DNA from 4 places in the Pantoea stewartii genome. Region 2 is predicted to be linked to each of the others. Evidence: predicted binding sites of a transcription regulator. Region 2 holds the regulator's gene; each other region holds the start of a gene.
What was found. The regulator PurR, encoded in region 2, represses purine synthesis genes. The targets are predictions, from matches to a motif close to CANGCAAACGTTTGCNTG.
Positions count from the first base shown of each region.

Region 1: a site for PurR is predicted at 3,192-3,209, ahead of purE (5-(carboxyamino)imidazole ribonucleotide mutase). Genes of this name have one in related genera too.
Region 3: a site for PurR is predicted at 3,898-3,915, ahead of pyrC (dihydroorotase). Genes of this name have one in related genera too.
Region 4: a site for PurR is predicted at 3,784-3,801, ahead of G5574_RS20345 (amino acid aminotransferase). Genes of this name have one in related genera too.

Region 1 is NZ_CP049115.1:3,973,873-3,980,019, reverse strand. It holds gene G5574_RS18730 (AAA family ATPase) at 1-126, opposite strand, end outside; gene cysS (cysteine--tRNA ligase) at 169-1,554, opposite strand; gene ppiB (peptidylprolyl isomerase B) at 1,769-2,263, shown strand; gene lpxH (UDP-2,3-diacylglucosamine diphosphatase) at 2,263-2,979, shown strand; gene purE (5-(carboxyamino)imidazole ribonucleotide mutase) at 3,292-3,801, shown strand; gene purK (5-(carboxyamino)imidazole ribonucleotide synthase) at 3,798-4,862, shown strand; gene ybbP (putative ABC transporter permease subunit YbbP) at 4,906-6,147, opposite strand, start outside.
Region 2 is NZ_CP049115.1:179,296-185,442, forward strand. It holds gene punC (purine nucleoside transporter PunC) at 272-1,474, opposite strand; gene punR (DNA-binding transcriptional activator PunR) at 1,583-2,488, shown strand; gene purR (HTH-type transcriptional repressor PurR) at 2,485-3,510, opposite strand; gene cydH (cytochrome bd-I oxidase subunit CydH) at 3,793-3,882, shown strand; gene G5574_RS00825 (hypothetical protein) at 3,869-4,093, opposite strand; gene G5574_RS00830 (C40 family peptidase) at 4,173-4,991, opposite strand; gene G5574_RS00835 (Grx4 family monothiol glutaredoxin) at 5,356-5,691, shown strand; gene rnt (ribonuclease T) at 5,730-6,147, opposite strand, start outside.
Region 3 is NZ_CP049115.1:4,397,687-4,403,833, forward strand. It holds gene G5574_RS20755 (cytochrome b) at 1-60, opposite strand, end outside; gene solA (N-methyl-L-tryptophan oxidase) at 351-1,469, opposite strand; gene bssS (biofilm formation regulator BssS) at 1,566-1,820, opposite strand; gene G5574_RS20770 (hypothetical protein) at 2,065-2,337, opposite strand; gene dinI (DNA damage-inducible protein I) at 2,480-2,725, opposite strand; gene pyrC (dihydroorotase) at 2,788-3,831, opposite strand; gene G5574_RS20785 (lipoprotein) at 3,989-4,552, opposite strand; gene rimJ (ribosomal protein S5-alanine N-acetyltransferase) at 4,961-5,551, shown strand; gene G5574_RS20795 (YceH family protein) at 5,567-6,147, shown strand, end outside.
Region 4 is NZ_CP049115.1:4,313,207-4,319,353, reverse strand. It holds gene pncB (nicotinate phosphoribosyltransferase) at 1-687, shown strand, start outside; gene asnS (asparagine--tRNA ligase) at 845-2,245, shown strand; gene ompF (porin OmpF) at 2,546-3,655, shown strand; gene G5574_RS20345 (amino acid aminotransferase) at 3,865-5,055, shown strand; gene G5574_RS20340 (MBL fold metallo-hydrolase) at 5,098-5,727, opposite strand; gene mepK (peptidoglycan L,D-endopeptidase MepK) at 5,764-6,147, opposite strand, start outside.

The DNA of each region.
Region 1 (6,147 bases), 760 kb from region 2:
CACCGCTTTATAAAGATTGGATTTACCACAGCCGTTGGGACCGCTCACCACGTTGAGCGGGTGCAGCGGAAGCGTGAGATCGCGTACCGAACGGAAACCGCGAATGTGAATCTGCTTTATCGTCATCGACAAAAAAGGGCGATTGCTCGCCCTCTCCTGTGTTGCGTTTTATTTACGTCGCCAGGTGGAACCCTGCGGGCCGTCTTCCACAATCACGCCCAGCGCATTGAGCTTATCGCGTGCCACATCCGCCTGCGCCCAGTCTTTCGCCGCACGCGCATCGGCGCGGGCTTTGACCCAGCGTTCAATTTCAGCCACTTCATCGTCATTGCCTTGGGCACTGCTTTGCAAAAACACTTCCGGCTCCTGTTGCAGAATCCCCAATACATTGGCGATTTCACGCAGTTTTGCTGCCAGCGCACTGGCGGCCGTCATGTCTTCACTTTTCAGACGATTCACTTCACGCGCCATATCAAACAGCACCGAATAGGCTTCTGGCGTGTTGAAATCGTCGTTCATTGCTTCGCGGAAACGGGCTTCGAACGCCTCGCCACCGCTGGCCGCTACGGTGCGGTCAGTATGACGCAGCGCGGTGTAAAGGCGTTCCAGCGCGGCGCGTGCCTGGTTCAGGTTATCTTCACCATAATTTAGCTGGCTGCGATAGTGGCCCGACATCAGAAAGTAACGCACGGTTTCGGCATCATAATGCTGTAGCACATCGCGCACGGTGAAAAAGTTGTTCAGTGACTTCGACATCTTTTCACGGTCAATCATCACCATGCCGGAATGCATCCAGTAATTCACATACGGACCATCGTGGGCACAGGTCGACTGGGCGATTTCGTTTTCATGATGGGGAAACATCAGATCAGAACCGCCACCGTGAATATCAAAGTGCGCACCCAGCTGTTTGCAGTTCATCGCCGAACATTCAATGTGCCAGCCCGGACGACCGTTGCCCCACGGCGATGGCCATGAAGGTTCGTCCGCTTTGGACATTTTCCACAGCACGAAATCCATCGGGTTACGTTTCACGTCGGCAACCTCTACACGCGCACCTGCCTGTAGCTGCTCCAGATCCTGACGCGACAGTGCGCCATAATCAACATCGCTCAGGACATCAAACATGACATCGCCGTTATCCGCGACATAGGCGTGACCGCGGGCAATCAGCGTTTCCACCAGCGCAATGATGTCAGGAATATGGCGCGTGGCACGCGGCTCCACATCCGGCGGTAAAATCCCCAGCGCATCGAAGTCGCTGTGCATTTCGCCGATCATTCGGTTGGTCAGCGTTTCGATGCTCTCGCCGTTCTCATTGGCTCGTTTGATGATTTTGTCATCAATGTCGGTAATGTTGCGCACATAATTGACGTCATAACCGACGTAGCGCAGATAGCGCGAAACCACGTCGAAGGCCACAAACGTGCGCCCGTGCCCAATGTGACAGAGGTCATACACCGTGATGCCGCAGACATACATGCCGATTTTGCCAGCATGAATAGGGGTGAATTCCTCTTTTTGTCGACTCAGGGTGTTGTAAATCTTCAGCATTGGGGTTTCCGTAGTGAGGCGTGCGTAACGCACCGTTTTGAGTATCCTGTCATTGTGCCGTATTTTTATCTGTCACGCGACGCAAAGCAAGCCAACTGCGCTGCCTGGCTGACGTATTATCGGAAATTATGATATAAGAACGTTCGAGAAAAAGGCGTGTGCGCTTAAAAGCACACCCTATGCTACTGACGACAACCTTTACAGGACGAAAAAAATGGTAACTTTCCAGACTAACCATGGCGATATCGTGATCAAGACCTTCGATGACAAAGCGCCCGCAACCGTAAAGAACTTCCTGGATTACTGCCGTGAAGGTTTCTACGACAACACCATTTTCCACCGTGTGATTAACGGCTTTATGATTCAGGGCGGCGGTTTTGAGCCTGGCATGAAGCAGAAAGCCACCAAAGAAGAGATCCGTAACGAAGCCAACAACGGTCTGAAAAACACCAAAGGCACGCTGGCCATGGCCCGTACCTCTGCGCCGCACTCTGCGACCGCACAGTTCTTCATCAACGTGGCGGACAACGACTTCCTGAACTTCCGTGACGAAAGCCTGCAGGGCTGGGGTTACTGTGTATTTGCTGAAGTGGTTGAAGGGATGGACGTGGTAGAGAAAATCAAAGCGGTTTCAACTGGTCGCAGCGGTATGCATCAGGACGTACCGAAAGATGACGTCATCATTCAGAAAGTGACCGTTAGCGAGTAATGTCGCGCACGCTGTTTATCGCAGATCTCCATCTGTGTCAGGAAGAACCGGCGATTACCGCCGGTTTTCTGCATTTTTTGCAGCGCGAAGCGCCTCACTGCGACGCGCTTTATATTCTGGGCGATCTGTTCGAAGCCTGGATCGGTGATGACGATCCGAATCCGCTGCATCAACAGGTTGCCAGCGCCCTTCATGCCCTGCCCGTGCCGGTCTTTTTTATTCACGGCAACCGCGATTTTCTGATCGGCAAACGCTTTGCCCGCGCCAGCGGCATGACCTTATTGCCCGAGGAGCAGGTTCTGACGCTTTATGGTCACCGACTTCTGATTATGCATGGCGATACGTTGTGCACCGACGATGCGGGTTATCTGCAGTTCCGGGCGAAAGTGCATAATCTCTGGATTCAACGTCTGTTCCTGACGCTGCCGCTGTTTATTCGTAAACGGATTGCGGCACGGATGCGCGCCAACAGTAAACAGGCCAACCAGCATAAGTCGCTGGAGATTATGGATGTCAATCAACAGGCCGTGGTCGATGCGATGGTACGTCAGCAGGTGCCTTTACTGATTCATGGTCATACGCACCGCCCCGCTATCCATGATGTGTCGCTGAACGGAGCCCCCGCACAGCGCGCGGTATTGGGTGCCTGGCACAGCCGGGGATCAATGATCCAACTGGATGCAAACGGCATCCAGCTCATCGACTTCGATTTTTAGTCGTCCGGTGACATCGCGTTGCACACCTGCGCTGAGGCCCGTCGAGCGGCGCAAGGTACCCGGGGACTGTGCGAACGGGCGGCAGGCCAGCATAGTGAAACGCGTTCACGCCCTGCCGCCTGCCTTCCCCGCCCTGCGGTGAGCTGAGTTGTCTCACTCAGGCCGTATGCATTCCTGATGCGATAAGCTTATCGTCTGACGCTAACCCGCCCGACGCAACCGTTTTCCTTGCGCCTTTCTCATGGTATTCTCTGTGCCCTTCAAAACCTGTCCGCCTGGTCAGGTGTGTTTTTATTCACAGGAGTTGACCGCATGTCGTCGAATGCCGCCCCGGCCCGCATCGCAGTTGTTATGGGTTCCAAAAGTGACTGGTCCACCATGCAGTTCGCTGCGGAAATCCTTACCAGCCTGGACGTGCCCTTCCATGTGGAAGTGGTGTCAGCGCACCGTACCCCGGATAAACTGTTTAGCTTTGCGGAAACCGCAGCGGACAACGGTTTTCAGGTGATTATTGCCGGTGCCGGTGGCGCGGCGCATTTGCCAGGGATGCTGGCTGCCAAGACCCTGCTGCCGGTACTCGGTGTGCCGGTACAGAGCGCCGCGCTGAGCGGCGTCGACAGCCTCTACTCGATTGTGCAAATGCCACGCGGCATTCCGGTCGGCACGCTGGCCATTGGCAAAGCGGGCGCCGCTAACGCAGCCCTGCTGGCGGCGCAGATTCTGGCGATTCATGACAGCGCGCTGGCGTCACGTCTGGCCGCCTGGCGTCAGTCACAGACCGATGAGGTACTGGACAATCCGGACCCGCGGGAGGAAGCATGAAGCCGGTTTGCGTACTGGGTAACGGACAGCTTGGCCGTATGTTACGTCAGGCGGGCGAGCCTATGGGCATTGCCGTGCATCCGGTTGGCCTGGATGCCGACCCTGCTGCCCTGCCTATCGCCGGGAGCGTGATTACGGCTGAGATCGAACGCTGGCCCGAGACGGCACTGACGCGCGAACTCGCGAGCCACCCGGCCTTTGTGAATCGCGATATTTTCCCGCGGCTGGCCGACCGTCTGACGCAAAAACAGCTGCTGGATCAGCTCAGTCTGGCGACTGCCCCCTGGCAACTGCTGGCGGATAAAGGTGAATGGCCGCACGTTTTCAAAACGTTGGGCGAACTGGCTATTGTTAAGCGCCGCACGGGCGGTTATGACGGTCGTGGTCAATGGCGGTTACGTGCCGGTGAAACCGATACGTTACCCGACGACTGTTATGGTGAATGCATTGTCGAACAAGGCATTAACTTCTCGGGGGAAGTGTCGCTGGTCGGCGCGCGCGGCCATGATGGCAGCACCGTATTTTATCCGCTGACACATAATCTGCATGAAGAAGGCATTCTGCGTACCAGCGTTGCGTTCCCGCAGGCAGATGCCGCGCAGCAACAGCAGGCTGAGGCGATGTTAAGCGCCATCCTGCACGAGCTGAACTACGTCGGCGTCATGGCCATGGAATGCTTTGTCACGCCGCAGGGATTGCTGATTAACGAACTGGCGCCTCGCGTTCACAACAGCGGGCACTGGACTCAGAACGGGGCCTCAATCAGTCAGTTTGAACTTCACCTGCGCGCTGTTCTGGGTCTGGCTCTGCCACAGCCCGTGGTCATTGCGCCCTCAGTGATGGTTAACCTGATTGGCACAGCGTTAAATACTGACTGGCTCCAGCAGCCGCTGGTGCATTTGCACTGGTACGACAAAGCGGTGCGTGAAGGACGCAAAGTCGGTCACCTCAACCTGACCGACAGCGACCAGAGCCGTCTCGCTGCCGCCTTGCAGGCCTTGTTGCCGCTGTTACCTGCCGGGTATGCCAGCGGTATTCGCTGGGCAGCAGCCAAGCTGTAAATCTGTTCACGACCGGGCGCAGTATCATCGCGCCCGGTCGGTTTTACGTCGCGTCAAACGTCCTGAACAACGCATTGCCTTTCAACAAACGCACGCCCAGCCAGCCACCACAGAGCGACAGTAAGAGCGCGCCGCCCAGCGGTAAGGCCAGCCACAATGTCCAGTCGGGTTGCCACGGAAAATCAAAGATTTTACGCTGCAATGCCCAGAGTGCGGCCTCAGCACCGAGCGCCGCCGCAATGCCCGAGACGACGCCAATCAGCGCAAATTCACACCACAACGTAGTGCGCAGCAGACGTTTGCCCGCGCCCAGCGTGCGATAGACGACCAGCTCCTGTCGGCGCTGGCGCATCCCCACCTGAATCTGCGCCATGAGCAGCAATACACCGCAGGCCGTGACCAGCACTACCATGATTTCCAGTGCCTGGCTGACCTGGGTCAGAACCTGTCCAATCTGACGCAGGATACTGCCGATATCCAGCAGACTCAGCGTGGGAAATGTGCGGTTAAGCTGCGCCAGTAATGCGGCACGGTTGTCCAGACGGAAACTGGTCAGCCAGGTCAGCGGCTGGCTGTCCAGCGCGCCGGGGGGAAAAATAAAGAAGAAATTGGGGCGCAGGCTTTCCCAGTCCACTTTTCGCAGACTGGTGATTTTGGCGCTGAACCGCTGCGTATCGCCCTCAAAGGTCAAACTGTCGCCCGGTTTTACCCCCAGGCGATCGGCCAGCGCCACCTCCATGGACACTTCTCCGGCTTTCGGCGGCCAGCTCCCCGCGACAAGCGGATTATGATCGGGAAGCGTTGCCAGCGCAGTCAGATTCAGTTCGCGGTTCAGCGCGTTGTCCCGTGCGGGATCGGCAGGCTGACCGTTAATCTCACTCAGGCGCATGCGCGCAATCGGGTAAAAGGTTTCAGGTTTAACCTGATGCGACTGCAGAAACTCACGCACCTGCGGAATCTGCTCCGCCGTGATGTTGAGCAGGAAAAAGTTCGGGCTGTCTGCGGGCAACTGCTGCTGCCAGCGATCCAGCAGATCACCCCGCATCACCAGCAGCAACGCCAGTAACATAAACGACAGGGAAAAGGCGGCAAGCTGACTCAGCGTCATAGCAGGCTGACGCAGTAAACGATTAATGGCAAGCCGCAGCGCCAGATTACGTACGGACAAACGACGCAGAAGCAGTAATGTGCCCCAGCCGAGCAGGGCCAGCAGCCCTGCCAGCACCATCACGCCCGCCAGCAGTGCCCAGAGCATTTTGCTGCCGCCGACCAGTACCGCCAGCAG
Region 2 (6,147 bases):
TCAGAACCGTCAGAACCTGAGAAAAAGCAGGAGCTGTTTCTCAGGATTATGAGAAAAGTCACAGATGACGCCTTGCGCCAGACAACAAAAAGGGTACAGAGAAGAGAAAACGTCGGTATCCATGCAGCGTTGCTCACACAGATGCCGTCACAGCCTGAAGGCTGTGTGAAACATTTTTATTATGATGACAGTGCGAGTGGGTCTGGCAGAGGAGGCACACTGGCAGACCCTGATTCAGTCAGTGAAAACGGGTAACACGCAAATCGTTGCCTCAGTGATTATCCTGGCAGGGATGTGCAGATGAGGCAATATCAGTTTGTGCGCCGGCGCGGCGCTTTAACTGATAGCCCATCCATGCCAGACCAATCGTCACCATCATAATTAGCGTGGTCGTAAACAGAGCCTGGATCAAGCCTGCGGACACCGCAAGGCTGGCGGCAAAACAGAGTCCGAGCTGAAGCGTGTTCTGCAATGCCGCCGCTTTCCCGGTGGCATTTGGGAAGGGCAGCAGCGCACTGGACACCACAATCGGATAAATCGCGCCATTTGCCAGCGCCATGCCGCAGAACGGCACCAGTAACGCCGTGAGTGACGGGCTTCCCGAAAGCGCGACGGCAAACAGCGCCCCGACACTCAGACTATAGACGCCGAGCAGCCACGGCAGCAGCGTTGCGCCAGAAAACCGGTTGAGCAGCGCACGGCAGCCAAACCCGCCGATTAAAAAGGCGATGGTTTGGGGAATATAACTGAGCCCGATATCCGCAGGAGACAGACCAATTTCAGCCAGAATAAACGGCGAACCCGTCAGCCATGCAAAAAAACTGGCCGAGCAGGCGGAATACATCAGTACGTTACCGCTGTAGGCACGTGCGCGCAGCAGCGTCAGAAACCCAGGCTGCGAAGCAGGGGAACGTTGATTTTTTTGCGGCGAAGGCAGGCGCAGCGTGACCAGGATGAGCGCCACAGCAATTCCCGTCAGCACCGCAAAAATGGCGCGCCAGTGAAAATGGCCGATCAGCCAGGCGCCCAGTAACGGCGCCAGGGCGGGAGACAGCGCGACGAGCGGCATAATGGTAGCAAAGACTTTATTGGCCTGTGACTGAGGATAGCGATCAACGACCAGCGCCTGCCAGCTGACGGCCGCCGCGCACACGCCGATAGCCTGTACAAAACGCAGTACCAGCATCAGGATCACATTATCTACCCACAACATACCCGCACAGCCCAGAGCAAACAGGACGAGGCCTGCCAGCAGCACCGGCTTACGCCCCAACCGATCAGATAAGGGGCCCCAGACCAGTTGACCACAGGCAAAACCGGCCAGAAACAGACTCATGCTGGCGCTGATCATCCCGGCTGACGTGCTAAAACTTTGCTGCATAGCGCCGAAGGCGGGCAGGTACATATCGGTTGCCAGAAAGCCCAGCATACTGAGCACGGCAAGATAGGGAATAAAGCCTTTTGAAGCGGACATCGGGTTCTCATCAGTTGCAGAATAAACGCGGGGCAGTGTAAAAGCTGTACTTCACGCTGTGAAACGGTAAAATTTGCCTGTTGCTGTTAAAAATTTTGAAGGCAAATTATGTGGTCTGAATATGCGCTGGAAGTGGTGGATGCGGTCGCACGCGGTGGCAGCTTTAGCGCGGCCGCCCAGGAACTGCACCGTGTGCCTTCTGCCATCAGCTATACCGTTCGCCAGCTGGAAACCTGGCTGGCTGTGCCGCTGTTTGAACGCCAGCACCGGGAGGTGATTCTCACCCCGGCGGGCGAGCATTTTGTGCGGGAAGGGCGCAGCGTTATCAAAAAAATGGATGCCACACGACGTCAGTGTCAACAGCTCGCCAACGGCTGGCGCGGTCAGATTGGTATTGCCGTCGACTGCATCGTCAAACCGCAGCGGACCCGGCAGTTTGTCAGGGATTTTTACCGCCATTTTCCCGACATGGAGTTGCACATCAGCTATGAGGTCTTTAACGGCGTCTGGGATGCGCTGGCAGACGGGCGAGTGGATGTGGCGATAGGTGCGACACAGGCGATTCCGGTGGGGGGGCGTTTCGCCTTTCGCGATATGGGCACCCTGAACTGGCGTTGCGTGGTGGCGCGTCAGCACCCTCTGACGCAGGTTGCTACGCTAGATGATGAGGCGTTGCGCAACTGGCCTTCTCTGGTGCTGGAAGATACGTCGCGCGCGTTACCGCGTCGTATGACCTGGGCGCTGGATAACCAACGCCGGCTGGTGGTCCCGGACTGGCAAACCGGTCTGGACTGTGTGCGCGCCGGTTTGTGTGTCGCGATGATACCGGGCCATTTAGCGCGGCCCTTACTGGACAGCGGCGAGATGGCAGAGCTGAACTTACCGCAGGCGTTTCCGGAAAGTCCCTGCTGCGTCAGCTGGGCGGAAGATCGCGCATCACCGGCGCTGGGGTGGTTACTCCAGTACCTGGGCGATGCGCAAACGCTAAATCAGGAGTGGTTGAGCGAGGATTAACGGCGATAATCGCGATAAGGACCATAGCCCACCGAACGTCGCTCAATAAGCGTCGGGTGGACTTCAATTGTCTGCGACTCTTCCCGCTTACTGGTGATGCGATCTAACAACATCTCCAGCGCTTTCTCACCCAACTGGGCTTTAGGCTGATGCACCGTGGTCAGTGCCGGGGTGAAATAGCGCGCATTGCGCACATTGTCGTAACCGATGACGGAGATATCCTGCGGCACGCGCAGGCCCATTTCGTCGGCCGCGCAGATTGCGCCCATCGCCATGATGTCGCCCCCACAGAATACGGCGCTTGGGCGCTGCTTCTGTGACAGAATCTGCTGCATGGCCTGATAGCCAGATTCGGGTTCAAAGTCACCCTGCACAATCCATTCGGCACGTGGCTGAATACCTGCTTCTTCCAGCGCCTTGAGGAAACCGGCATGGCGACCGCCTCCCGTGTTACGCTCCATCTGGCCGGGAATGGCACCAATATCGCGATGACCACGCTCAATCAAATAACGTCCTGCCAGATAACCGCCCTGGAAAGCATTGTCCAGTACGGTATCGGTAAAGTCGGCACGGGATTCGCCCCAGTCCATCACCACCATCGGAATATTGCGGTTCGCTTCCAGCATTTGCAGCAGATCATCCGGATACTCTGAACACATCACCAGAAGCCCGTCAACGCGCTTTTGCGCCATCATCGACAGATAGGCGCGCTGTTTTTGCAGGTCATTATGTGCGTTGCCCAAAATCAGGGTATAGCCTTTATCGAAGCAGTGATTCTCAATGGCTTCGATAATTTCAGCAAAGTAGGGCGCTTCACTGGACGTGGCGAGCAGGCCCAGCGTTTTGGTGTGATTCACCTTCAGGCTACGCGCGACTGCGCTGGGAGAATAATGCAGTTCCCGAATCGCTTCCCACACCGCTTCGCAGGTATTTTCTGCGACAAAGCGCGTTTTATTGATGACGTGTGAGACGGTCGTGGTGGACACGCCCGCACGCTTCGCCACATCTTTAATTGTTGCCATGTAAATCGAACTCCCGGGCCTATCTAAATTATTGATAAGCATATTGTTAAACGTTTGCGTCAGCGGACGGTTATTTCTGCGAAAAACATCGCTTTTCTGTCCGGTATTGAGTCATCAGGGCAGGAAATAACGTCTGAAAAGGGCGCGGACGCAACCGATATTGCGCGCTGTTGCGCAACAAAGGGGGGATTCTAACAAGGCTGTGCGGATAAAACGAGATTTTTACCCACGCGTATGTGAAAATGCTTTCACCTTACAAACGTCAGGGTTAAAGGAGAGGGGATGAGTACCGATTTAAAACTGTCATTAATGACGACGGCAGCCGCACTGTTAATGATCATCGCGTTTAGCTTCACCGCTATTCTGCACTAGCCGCATTCGTTTGCAGCGACGCTATACTGGCTGACTGGCTGACTGGCTGACTGGCTGACTGGCTGACTGGCTGACTGGCTGACTGGCTGACTGGCTGACTGGCTGGCTGACTGGCTGGCTGACTGGCTGACTGCGCGTCCAGCCTTGCCGGTGATACGTCCTGTCTGTCAGACCGTATCACCGGCAGGTGCGGCATTTTCGCCTGGAACATCCGGCTGCACAATCGGGGTGAGGTGGGCAATAAAAAAGCCGGGAAGTTGCCTTTCCCGGCTTTTTTGTATGAAGGACGTTTAGCGAACGGTCTTTGGCGTCATAACGCGACGCGCACCAATATAATGGCGCTGCCAGTAATCTTCGCTCAACGCACTGATTTGAATATCTTTACCGGTACGCGGTGACTGAATGAATTTACCGTTGCCCAGGTAAACCCCGACATGATCTGCGGTTCCACGCCCGTTGATGCGGAAGAAAACCAGATCGCCTTTTTCAAGGGATTCGCGGTTGACCGGTGCTGCATCCCGCAGATGGTACATTTCGTTAGCGGTACGGGGGATCTTAAACTTCACGACGTCTTTGTAGGCGTACCATACGAGGCCACTGCAATCAAAACCCGTATGGGGCGATTTGCCTCCCCACTGATAACGCTTGCCAAGTTGCCCCATCAGTTTTGCCATCGCCGTTTCACGCGCTTTCTGGTAACGCTGGCGATGCGCTTTACTCATTTTAATGGTGCCGGTTTCGGTATTGTCTGCCGTTAACGCCTTCGCAGCACGTTGATGACCATACCGTTTTTTGCTGGCGGCATTGGCGGCGACTTTTTTGCTCAGCGTCTTGTGCGAGGCAGTCGTTTTAGCGAGCGTTTTGTGCGTGGTGGTGTGAGAGGTCGTTTTGCTGGTTTTCGTGGTCTTACTGACTTTCTGAACAGCGGAGGTGCGACTTTTTTTAGATGAGGCTTTAACCGCGCGTCGTTTGCGCCGATCATCGTCGCGCGCACTTTTTTTCTCTACCTTATGCAAGCTGGCCTTAACCGTCGCATGCGGGGAGGCAGCAGCGATGTTAAAGAAGAGTTGCGCAAAAGCCAGAATAAGAAGCGTAATGATTGAACGCATAGTCCGTTTACTGGTTAAGCTGTCAGATCAAACAGGTCTCTGACAAAGTTAAGAAAAATCTGATCACCGATCAGCGCCGAAGTCATTCTAGTCCAGTTTTTTTTAAAAGAGTAAGTCCTTTTTTTATTAATTGATGGCCTGGATAAAAATCAGGCATAAATCAGGAATTTCAGTCTCTTATAACAGCAAATTCATTGCAAATTATGAATACATTCATAGTCTTTGTCACAGTTTCCTGCGAATGCCTGACCAGCCTACTTAGCAAACATGGCGATTTAACGTCGGACGAGCCAAAATCTCGTTTTCAGTCCTGGCGTGAAGTCGCTACAATAAAGAAACACGAAGTGACGAATTAAGGAAGGCAATAATGAGTACTGTAGAAAAAATTCAGCGCCAGATCGCAGAAAACCCGATCCTGCTGTACATGAAAGGTTCGCCGAAACTGCCAAGCTGCGGTTTCTCTGCGCAGGCGGTCCAGGCGTTGTCTGCCTGTGGTGAGCGCTTTGCTTACGTGGATATTCTGCAGAACCCGGATATTCGCGCAGAGCTGCCAAAATACGCCAACTGGCCCACGTTCCCGCAGTTATGGGTTGATGGCGAACTGGTCGGCGGCTGCGACATTATTGTTGAAATGTTCCAGCGCGGCGAGTTGCAGCCGTTAATCAAAGAAACCGCTGAGAAGTTTAAAGAAGCGGAATAACTGAAAAAGGCCGACCTCGTCGGCCTTTTTTACGCGCGTTACTCGGTTGTTTCTCCACCCGTCGCCGACGCTTCCGTTACAGCTAACGGCCAGCCTCCCAGCCGTTTCCAGCGGTTAACCAGCTCACAAAATAAGGTCGCCGTTTGCTGTGTATCATAGAGCGCGGAGTGCGCCTGACTGCTGTCGAATGCCATTCCTGCGGCTTTGCAGGCTTTCGCCAGCACGGTCTGGCCCAGCACCAGTCCGCTCAGCGCAGCCGTGTCGAAGGTCGCAAAGGGATGAAAGGGATTGCGTTTCAGGCCCGCACGTTCCGCCGCCGCATTCATAAAGTTCAGATCAAACGTGGCGTTGTGAGCGACCATGATGGCGCGGTTGCATCCGGTCTCTTTGATGCCTTTTCGCACCATTTTAAAAATGGCATGCAGGGCCTCATATTCGCTGACTGCGCCGCGCAAA
Region 3 (6,147 bases), 330 kb from region 2:
TGACCAGTGCAGAAAAATCGTGAGTAAACCGTAACGGGTGGAGGAATTTGTCAGCGACATTGTGCTACAGCATCAAAGGAATACGTGGAAACAAGAATCTACAGAATGAAACACAAAATCAATGACGCTTACTTTTCTATAAATTTATTTGTGCTGGTGCAATGGGTTTGGTGAACCGATTTGACTAAGCGCAGGATTATTGAATAAACGCACTTATCTGGCGGCGGCATGACGTGACTGAGGGAGAAACATCTCTGAAACACCTGGCTGGCAGAAGAAAAAGCGGTAAAACGGGCTGGCGTGTAAATCTGTGTCAATGCGGCGCGGTGCACTGCACACGCGCCGTACGGTCAGGCGTGAAAACGCGATAAACGGAAAGGGGTAAGATCGAAACTGAACGGTTTATTCTGTGCAAACTGACTGGCGAGTTCACCCAACACGCTGGCAAATTTAAAGCCATGTCCGCTTAAACCGGTGATGATCAGACGATTCGGTTCGCCCGGCAGTGTATCAATGATGAAATCCTCATCAGGACTCACGTCATAGCTACAGGCTTCACCGTGCAGGCAAACCCCAACGCCCGGTAAAAACTGACGGAGAAACCGGAAGGCTTCACTGCCATCGGCGGAAAGGCTGCCGAACGGCTTGCGGTCTTCAGGTGTTGTCATTAGCTGACCACCATCATGACGACCGACTTTTAAAGCATTGTTGTCCGCCGGGAAACCATAATACTGACTGCCATCCGGCATTTCGCAGGTGAAGCCAGGAAACGCATTATTTTCACTGTAGCGGCCATCAGCCTGATACCAGGCAAACACTTTACGCGTAGGGGCGATGGGCAAATCGGGGACCAGTTTACTCACCCAGGTGCCCGCACTGACCAACAGTTTGCGCCCGCGGTAAAGGCCATCGAGCGTGGTAACCTGTTGCAATTCGCCGTCACGCCGGATCTGAGTAACCGGGCAGTTAAACAACTGCGCGCAGCCCTGTTTTTCTGCCAGCTGTATCCAGCTTCGAACCGCCTGTTCACTTTTTAAAAAGCCAGAGTTTGGTTCGAAAACGCCCAGATATCCGTCAGGAACCGCCAGCTGTGGCCAGCGCTTGCGCACGTCAGCCGCCTGCAGCACCTCGACAGGGAGCTGCCAGGTTTGGGCGCTGCTTACGACGTTTTGAATAAATTCAGACTGGACAGGCGCAAGATTCAGGACACCGCAACGATGCATAATGCGCTCGCCCGCCTGCTGTTCCAGTTCATCCCACAACGTTTGCGCACGCAATACCAGCGGTACATAGCGTTCGCCCTCGCCATAGGCATGACGAATCAAACGGCTTTCTCCGTGATGAGCACCCTGATGATGGGGAGGATGTGCGCTGTCAATCATCAGCACGGAAAGGCCAGCCTGGGTCGCATAATAGCCAGCCGCTGCACCCACTGAACCGCTACCGACTACAATGAGATCGTAAATCATGAAAATGGAACTCCTGAAAGGGTTACATAATCAATAGCATACCAGAAAGTCCATGAAAAAAGGCACCCGGGTGGGTGCCTCGCTGATGCAGCAGTATTAATGCTTCTTTCGTAGTCGTTCTACTTGCTCGGCAGATTCAATCTTAGCGATACCCGCTTCGAGAATAGAGATAAATTGCCTGGCTACATCTGTCGTCAGCCAGTAGGTCGGGCCGACGTCCGCGTCTTCTTCAGTTTGATCCTGCGACGAAAGGGAGTGCAGACGGATCATCATCGCATCATAGCTGTCAACAGTACTGATATCCCAGCCCACCAGAGGATGGGTCTGAATTACATCTTTCCGACTGTCCATTATAACCTCCTTATTACTCGTTAAACGAAGTGCATGATGAGGTTCAATGCGGCTTTTAATCTCCACTGCGAAACAATTATAACAGCAAAATGGCGATTCACTGATTAAAACGTATCATGGAAAGCCTGAATGCAGAATGATTATCTCTAAAACAGTCAGGCTGAGAAGATATAATACCTGAATACCGGGGTGCAATTGTCCTAATTGAACAATAAAAAAGGCTTATTAAGGTCGTTAAACAGGGTTAAAGAGGGGAAGTTTCAACGCCTGCTGAACCGCTACGTTTTTGTAATGTCTCTGCAAGGCGCGCAAACTGCTGCTGCAATTGCTCATCATGGTTTTGATTTTGCGCTTCAAGCGAAAGATTATGCACCAGTAACTGACTGGCCCGGTCATCAAGACAGAAAATCAGGCTGGAAAAGGCGTTTTCCAGCACCGTCAAGCGGCGTTGCTGTTCACCGATGAGCGTCAGCAGCTCGCCAAAGGTCATGGCTTCTTCGGGTTTATCTGTAGTCATGGGATGAAACTCCTTTTATGCATGATCAGCGCCAGCATAGGGCATTGGTCATTCGGAGTCCAGATGGGCAAGCGGTTAGTCAGGCATAAATGAAGATAAAAAAACCGGGTGGCGAAACCCGGTAAAAACAGCACAGTGGCGGTTAATCGGTAATGAACCAGTCGTCAGCGCTTTCCCACGTTTGCTGCAGGATTTCACTGATTTGTTCACGCGTGTCTTTGTCACCGCCCATTACGCTCAGCTGATTCGCCGTGGCGTAACGCACTTTGACCTGATTGGTGAATTGCGGAAATTGTTCATCGATCCGGCGCGACAGCTCCTGGCTCAGGGCTTCCATCGCACCAGCGGGAAGAGGTTGGGTTTTGGCAACGGTAATTTCAACACGCATAAAAGCCTCCGTATAAGATACTGTATATAATTACAGTATAAATATAGCGGAGGCAAGCGAAATTATTTTATACGCCAGTTGAGGGTTTCCCCGGCCAGGAAAGGCACCAGCGTATGAGAGCCCATTGCAATGCTTTCTTCTACCGTCCATGGCTCACGCACCAGCGTAAGGGTGCCTTCGTTCAGCGGCAGGCCATAGAAACGCGGACCATTTTCAGAACAAAATGCCTCAAAATGCTGCAGGGCATTGAGCTCTTCAAATACGGTGGCGTACGCGGGCAGGGAGGTAGGGGCGTTGAACACACCCGCACAGCCGCAGCTGCTCTCTTTCAGATGGCGCAAATGAGGCGCGGTGTCGGTACCCAGAAAGAAACGGGGATGACCGGAGGCGACAATCCTGCGCAGCGCCTGCTGATGCGTATTGCGTTTCAGGATCGGCAGACAGTACAGGTGAGGGCGGATACCCCCGACCAGCATATGGTTGCGGTTGAACATCAGATGCTGCGGCGTAATCGTTGCCGCCAGGTTTTCATTGGCGCTTTCCACATAGTCAGCTGCATCTTTGGTCGTGATGTGTTCCATCACCACTTTCAGCGCGGGGAACTGTTTGCGTAGCGGTTCCATCACCGTTTCAATAAAGCGGGCTTCGCGGTCAAAAATATCGATGTGCGAGTCCGTCACTTCACCGTGCACCAGCAGCGGCATTCCCAGCGTTTGCATCCGCTCCAGCACTGAGGCAATCGAAGCAATATTGGTGACACCATGGCTTGAATTGGTCGTGGCATGAGCGGGATACAGTTTGGCGGCCGTGAACAATCCCGACTGAAAACCGCGGGCCAGCTCATCGGCCTCTAACGAGTCGGTCAGGTAGCAGGTCATCAGGGGGGTAAAAGCGTGCCCGTCAGGTAAGGCAGCCAGAATGCGATTGCGATAAGCTTCGCCCGCCGCGACGCTGACTACCGGCGGAACCAGATTGGGCATGACGATAGCACGACCATTGACTGCGCTGGTATAGGGCAGCACAGTGTTGAGCATATCATCATCACGAAGATGGATATGCCAGTCATCTGGACGGCGGATAGTAAGTTGCTGAGGGTGTGCGGTCATGAATGCGGCTCCGGCAAGTAGAATAAACGAAAGGCGTGTTTAGGCCGGGTTATAAGCATAAGGACTCAGGCAACCGTTTGCACCTGTTTTTCTTTTTTTAAAAAAATCCGCGCCTGAAGGCGCGGATAAGATGACGGTAAAGCTGCCTGTCAGGCGGTTAGTCGGTGAAGGGGATGACCAGTTCACCAGGCTTCACTTCCAGCCCTTTCGCGAATTTTTTCGCCAGCGATTCCGCTTTACTGCGATCGGCGCTCAGCACGTAGGCCGGGTGCTGATCAAAGTAGCTTTTTAACGACTGATTCAGATAAGGCGTCAGGGTTTTCATAATAGAGGCCATTTTCTCGGGCTGAACCTGCGCATCGACGATTTCCATATCGCGCAAATATATGGCTCCTTGCTGCTGATCAAACACTGGCTGCGCACGCATTTTGAGCTGCATATCGGCCTGTTGCGGACCAAAGAGTGAGGAGACATTAATTTTGGCATCGCCCGATAAGGTGACTTTGCCTGGCACGTCCCGACCAATCTGGCTATTCAGGTTAGTTAACACAATATGGGCATTGACCAGACCTGATACGCCAATGTCTTTTTCGAAGTTATTATGTTTTTGCAGGGCCTGATTGACTTCCTGTTCGCTAATTGTGTATTGCGTTAACTGATTACAGCCACTCAGTAAAACCGCTAAAAACAGGGCAACCAGCCCGTGAAAAACCGTCTTCATACTTCCCTCGTTTAACTGAAAAACTCGCTCGTGGCATAGCCTGCCTGAATGCAAACCGTCTGTCATCAGGAATGGGATGATATGGATTTGCCGAAAATGCCTTCCGGAAGAAAGTGTCCCGATCTGCCGCTGTTAAAACGGGAGGCTTGCGGCACCCACGGCTTCTTACGCGGCGGGGCAGTGACAGCGCACAGGGTTAAGAAACCGATGTGGTTACCGAACCAGTTTTCTGGATCGGAGATATGAACAGGTCTTTTGACGCGTCTGCGCTGCACGGTGGGCCGGACGATAATTCAGCGACCTGGCTGTTGTGGTATGCGTAACGTTTTACCGCAGACCTGGCGGCGGTTATAGTGAAAGTTATCAATGACTGGCATTTCCTTCCCGCCATGGACTTCAGGAGAGATGATGTTTGGCTATCGTTCTGCCGCACCAAGAGTGCGACTCACGACCGAGCGGCTGGTGGTAAGACTGGTTCATGAACGCGATGCATGGCGTTTAGCCGACTATTACGCGGAAAACCGTGACTTCCTTAAACCCTGGGAACCGGTGCGTGATGACAGCCACTGTTATCCCTCTGGCTGGCAAGCCCGGCTGGGCCTGATCGCTGATATGCATAAACAGGGCTCGGCGTTCTATTTTATTTTAATGGACAGCAATGAAACGGAAGTGCGTGGCGTGGCGAATTTTAGCAATGTCCTGCGCGGTGCCTTTCATGCCTGCTATCTTGGCTATTCGCTTGGCGAGAAGTGGCAAGGGCAGGGCCTGATGTTTGAAGCGCTGCAGTCGGCGATTCGCTATATGCAGCGCCAGCAATATATCCACCGCATCATGGCAAACTACATGCCGCATAACCAGCGCAGTGGTGACCTGCTGGCCCGCCTGGGATTCGAAAAAGAGGGCTATGCTAAAAACTACCTGATGATTAACGGTCAGTGGCAGGATCATGTCCTGACTGCGCTGACCAGCAAGGAATGGACACCCAATCGTCGTGGGTAAAATGAGGAGTTCGCAATGAAGATGACCTTGTCGGCGCATGCGTTGCGCGTGCTGGGTTGCCTGCTGGAAAAGCAAATCACCACACCGGAACAGTATCCTCTTTCATTAAATGGCGTGCTTACCGCCTGTAATCAAAAATCTAATCGCGAGCCCGTGATGACGCTGAGCGAAAGCGACGTGCAGGATCAGCTCGATCTCCTGATTAAAAAGCATCTGGTGACCGCCAACAGCGGGTTCGGCCAGCGTGTGGTGAAATACGAGCAACGCTTCTGCAATTCCGCCTTCGGTAATTTACAGCTCAGTAGCGCAGAAGTTGCCGTTCTCACATTGCTGTTCCTGCGTGGCGCACAAACCCCTGGTGAACTGCGGACCCGGAGTGGGCGTTTGCATGAGTTTGCCGACGTCAGCGACGTTGAACAGACGCTGGACACGTTGATGTCGCGCGCTGAGGGGCCCATGGTCATGCGCCTGGCGCGGGAGCCGGGTAAACGTGAAAGCCGTTTTATGCACATGTTTGCTGATGAGGCCGAACTCGGGGCGCTGGAGCAACACCCAGCCACGGCGGACGATGCCGCGCTGCGGGATCGGGTTGAGGC
Region 4 (6,147 bases), 420 kb from region 2:
TTTGGTACCCGTCGCCGCTATTCCCGGTCGGTGCAGGAAGCCATTGTCAGTACGCTGAAGCAGGACTTTCCCTGGCTGATGGGCACCAGCAACTATGATCTGGCCCGCCGTCTTGAACTGACGCCTGTCGGCACGCAGGCGCACGAATGGTTTCAGGCTTTTCAGCAAATCAGTCCGGTGCTGGCGAACAGCCAGCGGGCCGCGTTACAGGCCTGGCTGGATGAATATGATGACAAACTGGGTATTGCGTTAACGGACTGCATCGCTATGGACGCCTTCCTGCGCGACTTCGGCCCGGTCTTCGCCCGCCGTTACCAGGGTTTACGCCATGATTCGGGCGACCCGGTTGAATGGGGTGAAAAAGCCCTGGCGCATTATCAGCAACTGGGCATAGATCCACAGAGTAAAACCCTGGTGTTCTCCGACAACCTGAATCTGGATAAAGCGCTGGCGCTCTATCGCCACTTTGGTCAGCGTACTCACGTGGTGTTTGGCATTGGCACCCAACTGACCTGCGATATTCCCGGCGTGACGCCACTCAATATTGTCATTAAGCTGGTGCAGTGTAACGGGAAGCCGGTTGCCAAGCTGTCAGACAGTCCGGGCAAAACCATTTGTCAGGATAAAGCCTTCGTCAGAGCCTTGAGAAAAGCCTTTGACCTGCCACTGGTAAAAAAAGCCAGCTAAGCGCTATGTGACTGGGGCGCGCTGCGCCCCGCTTTTCTGGCAATAAATCTGCCCTTCCCCCTGAATTTTGCTTGTTTCCTGTTGACTCGCAAGTAACATAGCAACACCCCAGTCTGGGGAATTCATTCACACACTTCTTCTATATAGAGAGATATTTATGAGCGTAGTGCCTGTAGCGGATGTACTGCACGGTCGCGTCGCGGTTGACAGTGAAGTCACCGTACGTGGTTGGGTACGTACCCGAAGAGATTCAAAAGCCGGTCTGTCCTTTATCGCCGTGTATGACGGCTCCTGCTTTAATCCCGTTCAGGCCGTCGTCAATAATTCTCTGAATAATTACCAGGACGAAGTGCTGCGCCTGACTACCGGCTGCTCCGTCATTGTCACGGGTACCGTTGTGGCATCTCCGGGCCAGGGGCAGGCGTTTGAAATCCAGGCGACAAAGCTGGAGGTGGTAGGCTGGGTGGAAGATCCCGACAGCTATCCTATGGCGGCCAAACGTCACAGCATTGAGTATTTGCGTGAAGTCGCCCACCTGCGTCCACGCACGAACCTGATTGGTGCCGTAGCCCGTGTTCGTCACACGCTGGCGCAGGCGCTGCACCGTTTCTTCCATGAGAACGGCTATTTCTGGGTTTCTACGCCGCTGATTACCGCTTCCGATACCGAAGGTGCGGGTGAAATGTTCCGCGTATCAACGCTGGATCTGGAAAACCTGCCGCGTGACGATCAGGGCAAAGTCGACTTTTCAGAAGACTTCTTTGGTAAGGAAGCTTTCCTGACGGTATCCGGCCAGCTCAACGGCGAAACCTACGCCAGTGCGCTGTCAAAAATTTATACCTTTGGCCCCACCTTCCGGGCCGAAAACTCCAACACCAGCCGTCATCTCGCCGAATTCTGGATGCTGGAGCCAGAAATAGCCTTCGCCTCCCTGGATGATGCGGCCGATCTGGCGGAAGCCATGCTGAAGTATGTGTTTAAAGCCGTCCTGGAAGAACGTGCAGACGACATGGCGTTCTTTGCCGAGCGCGTTGATAACGACGCCATCGCTCGTCTGGAGCGCTTTGTTACCACAGACTTTGCGCAGGTCGACTATACCGATGCCGTCGAGATTCTGATGAACTGCGGCCAGACGTTTGAGAACCCTGTCTCCTGGGGCATTGATTTGTCTTCTGAGCATGAGCGTTACCTGGCGGAGAAACACTTTAAAGCGCCTGTCGTTGTGAAAAACTACCCGAAAGACATCAAAGCGTTCTACATGCGCCTTAACGAAGACGGTAAAACCGTGGCCGCGATGGATGTGTTAGCGCCTGGCATTGGTGAAATTATCGGCGGTTCACAGCGTGAAGAGCGTCTGGATGTACTGGATGCGCGTCTGGAAGAGATGGGGCTCAAAAAAGAGGATTACTGGTGGTATCGTGATCTGCGTCGCTATGGCACCGTTCCCCATTCCGGATTCGGATTAGGTTTCGAACGTTTAATCGCCTATGTCACAGGCGTACAAAATGTAAGAGATGTTATTCCATTCCCACGTACGCCACGTAATGCGAGCTTCTGATTTTCAGCATTTAATATAAGAAATTCATATATATAAAGAGGTCGGCTTCGCCGGCCTTTTTTTATTTTTGTAAATTTTGATATGACTCACAAAGTTCCGTTATTTTTACATTTAGAAATACATTTTTTATCTTTGAAACAAGATTACGACTTTTGTAGCATTTTCGCAGTAGAATTACCCGATGGGGGATGGAAAGATGCGTGCAGACACAGGAGACACCAAACTTCTTTCAAGGTTCATGTAAAGATTTCTTGACGGCAGTGGCAGGTGTCCAAATAACTCCAATGAGGGTAATAAATAATGATGAAGCGCAACATTCTGGCAGTGGTTATCCCTGCTCTGCTCGCCGCTGGCGCAGCCAATGCAGCAGAAGTTTATAACAAAGACGGCAATAAGCTGGACCTGTACGGTAAAGTGGATGCACGTCACCAGTTCTCTGATAACTCAGGTGATGACGGCGATCAGACTTATATTCGCTTCGGCTTCAAAGGCGAAACCAAGATCAATGACCAGATGACTGGTTACGGTCAGTGGGAATACAACATTCAGGGTAATAACTCTGAAGGTTCTGATGCGCAAACTGACAATAAAACCCGTCTGGGCTTTGCTGGCCTCAAGTTCGGCGATGCCGGCTCAATCGACTATGGCCGTAACTACGGTGTGGTTTATGATGCCATCGGCTGGACAGATATGCTGCCAGTATTCGGCGGTGACTCAGGTAACTCAGACAACTTCATGAACGGTCGTAGTGGTGGTCTGCTGACCTACCGCAACAGTAACTTCTTTGGTCTGGTAGATGGCTGGAACTTTGCGCTTCAGTATCAGGGCAAAAATGAGAATTCAAATCGCGCTGATCGTAGAGCAAATGGCGATGGATGGGGTGCATCAACATCTTACACCTCGCCAATCGGCGTAGGCATTGTTGGTGCATATAGCAGCAGCGATCGTACTGACTCGCAGGCTCAGGGTGTTGCAGCCAACGGCAATATTGTTGGCGCTGGCAAACATGCTGAAAGCTGGGCAACCGCTCTGAAATATGATGCTAACAATGTTTATCTGGCAGCGATGTATGGTGAAATGCGTAATGCAGCACCAATTTCAATCGTTACTGGCCCAACAACTACCGCTCCTGCCTTTGCAAACAAAGCTCAAATCATTGAGATGGTTGCACAGTACCAGTTTGACTTCGGTCTGCGTCCTTCACTGGCTTACGTTCAGTCCAAAGGCAAAGACATTGAAGGTATCGGCGATGCGGATATCTACAAATACTTCGATGTGGGCGCAACCTACTACTTCAACAAAAACATGGCCACCTACGTTGATTATAAAATCAACCAGCTGGACAAAAACAACCCACTGGGCATTCCTAACGACGACGTAGTCGGCCTGGGTGTGGTTTACCAGTTCTAAGTTTGTTGATGCAGTACAAAAAACGGAGCTTCGGCTCCGTTTTTTATTGCCTTTATTCAGCGCAGCCGATACGTGGCCCCCTTCTCCCTATAAGTACCGGTAATTCTGCCGACCGGACAATGAATTTTATCGCAAACGGTTGGCATTTCGCCGTGCTGACGTTAACCTGATGCTTCATTTGCTAAAGTTCACGCTACTGGACCCGACTCATGTTTGAATCGATCTCTGCTGCACCTGCCGATCCTATCCTTGGCCTGGCCGATCTGTTTCGTGCCGATGACCGCCCGAATAAAATTAATCTCGGTATTGGCGTTTATAAAGATGAAACCGGGAAAACCCCGGTGCTCACCAGCGTTAAAAAAGCAGAGCAATATCTGCTGGAAAACGAGACCAGCAAAAACTACCTGAGCATTGACGGTCTGCCGGATTTCGCACACTGCACTCAGGAATTGTTATTTGGTAAAGGCAACGCCCTGATTTCGGCGGGCCGCGTACGTTCCGCGCAGACGCCAGGCGGGACAGGTGCACTGCGTGTCGCTGCGGATTTTCTGGCCACGCAGACGTCGGTGAAGCGCGTATGGGTCAGCAACCCGAGCTGGCCGAACCATAAAAACGTGTTTAACGCCGCGGGTCTCGAAGTGTGTGAATACTCGTATTATGATGCGGTCAACCATACGCTGGACTTTGACAGCATGCTGGCCTCGCTGAAAGAGGTTAAAGCCGGTGATGTGGTGCTGTTCCACGGCTGCTGCCATAACCCAACCGGTATCGATCCGACAGCAGAGCAGTGGCAACAGCTGGCTGCGCTTTCCAAAGCCAATGGCTGGTTGCCGCTGTTTGACTTCGCCTATCAGGGCTTTGCCCGTGGGCTGGAAGAAGATGCAGCAGGTCTGCGCCTGTTTGCGGCCAGCCATCAGGAGCTGATTGTGGCCAGTTCCTATTCCAAAAACTTTGGTCTGTATAATGAACGCGTGGGTGCGATTACGCTGGTGGCGAGCGATGCAGCCACGGCCGATACTGCCTTCAGTCAGGTGAAGTACACGATTCGCGCTAACTACTCTAACCCACCGTCACACGGTGCGGCAGTGGTGGCAACCATCCTGGGAAATGACGCGCTCCGTACCATCTGGCAGCAGGAGTTGTCCGATATGCGTCAGCGTATCCAGCGCATGCGTCAGCTGTTTGTGAATACGCTGGCGGAAAAAGGGGCGCAGCAGGATTTCAGCTTTATCATTAAGCAGAACGGTATGTTCTCGTTCAGCGGGCTGACCAAAGATCAGGTCATTCGTCTGCGTGAAGAGTTTGGCGTATATGCGGTGAACTCAGGCCGGGTGAACGTGGCCGGGATGACGCCCGATAATATGTCTGCCCTGTGTGAAGCGATTGTCGCCGTGCTGTAATCCTGTCCTTATGAAAAAAAATGGGCCTGAGTGGCCCATTTTTTATTGCAGAAAAGGATTCGTCAGACGTTCACGACCTAAAGTGGATAGCGGACCGTGACCGGGCAAAAACGTCACATCATCTCCCAGCGGCAACACTTTGTTTTTGATGGCATCAATCAGATGCTGATGGTTACCCTGCGGAAAGTCGGTGCGTCCTACACCACCGTTAAAGATCACATCACCGGAAACCAGTAAACGCCCCTGTCGGTCAAAAAACACGATATGACCTGGCGTATGACCGGGACAGTGCAGAACCTCAAGATTAACCTGACCAACCTGAACAGTGTCCCCCTCTTCCAGCCAGCGATCGGGCGTAAGCGGCGCGCAGTACTCAAGTCCAAACATCTGGCTCTGCGTGGGCAATGCCTCAAGCCAGAACGCATCCTGTTTGTGCGGGCCTACCAGTGGTATGTTCCAGCAGGCCGCCAGTTCCGCCGCGGCCCCGACATGATCAAGATGACCATGCGTCAGCAGGATCTGGCCAGGCGTTAAATCAAGCTGTTTCAGCGTTTGCCTGATTGTATCGGCGTCACCACCCGGATCCACTATCGCAGATTCACGTGTGGTGTCGCACCAGATAACCGAACAGTTCTGCGCGAAGGCGGTAACGGGGATAATGTGATAATTCATAACGCTCCATGGTCGGCACCCGCAGCGTTGCCGACGTTACGACCAGTGCCTGACCGGACCGGTATCAATATGTACAAAGTTGCTGCTGGGGTAATATCCTACACCACCCGCCCGCATTTTTAACGCGGCTTTCCGGACATTCGCCAGACTAATCCCCTCAATATGGAAATCCATCGCCTGACCTTTGGTGTGGTAGCTGTGTTTTGCGACACCAGGACCAGATTCGCGCAGCATATTATTGGTGGCCAGAGTACGGTAGCCCGAGATCAGCTGAACGGGCTTACGCGTTTCCAGCAGCGCCTGGAGGCGGTAGAGCTGATCGAAAAGGTGGGGATCGATACTTTTGATTTTATTGGCGCGGTAGTCACGGAAAAAATGGTTAAGACGCGATAACTCGCTCTTGTCGTAACTTTTACCGTT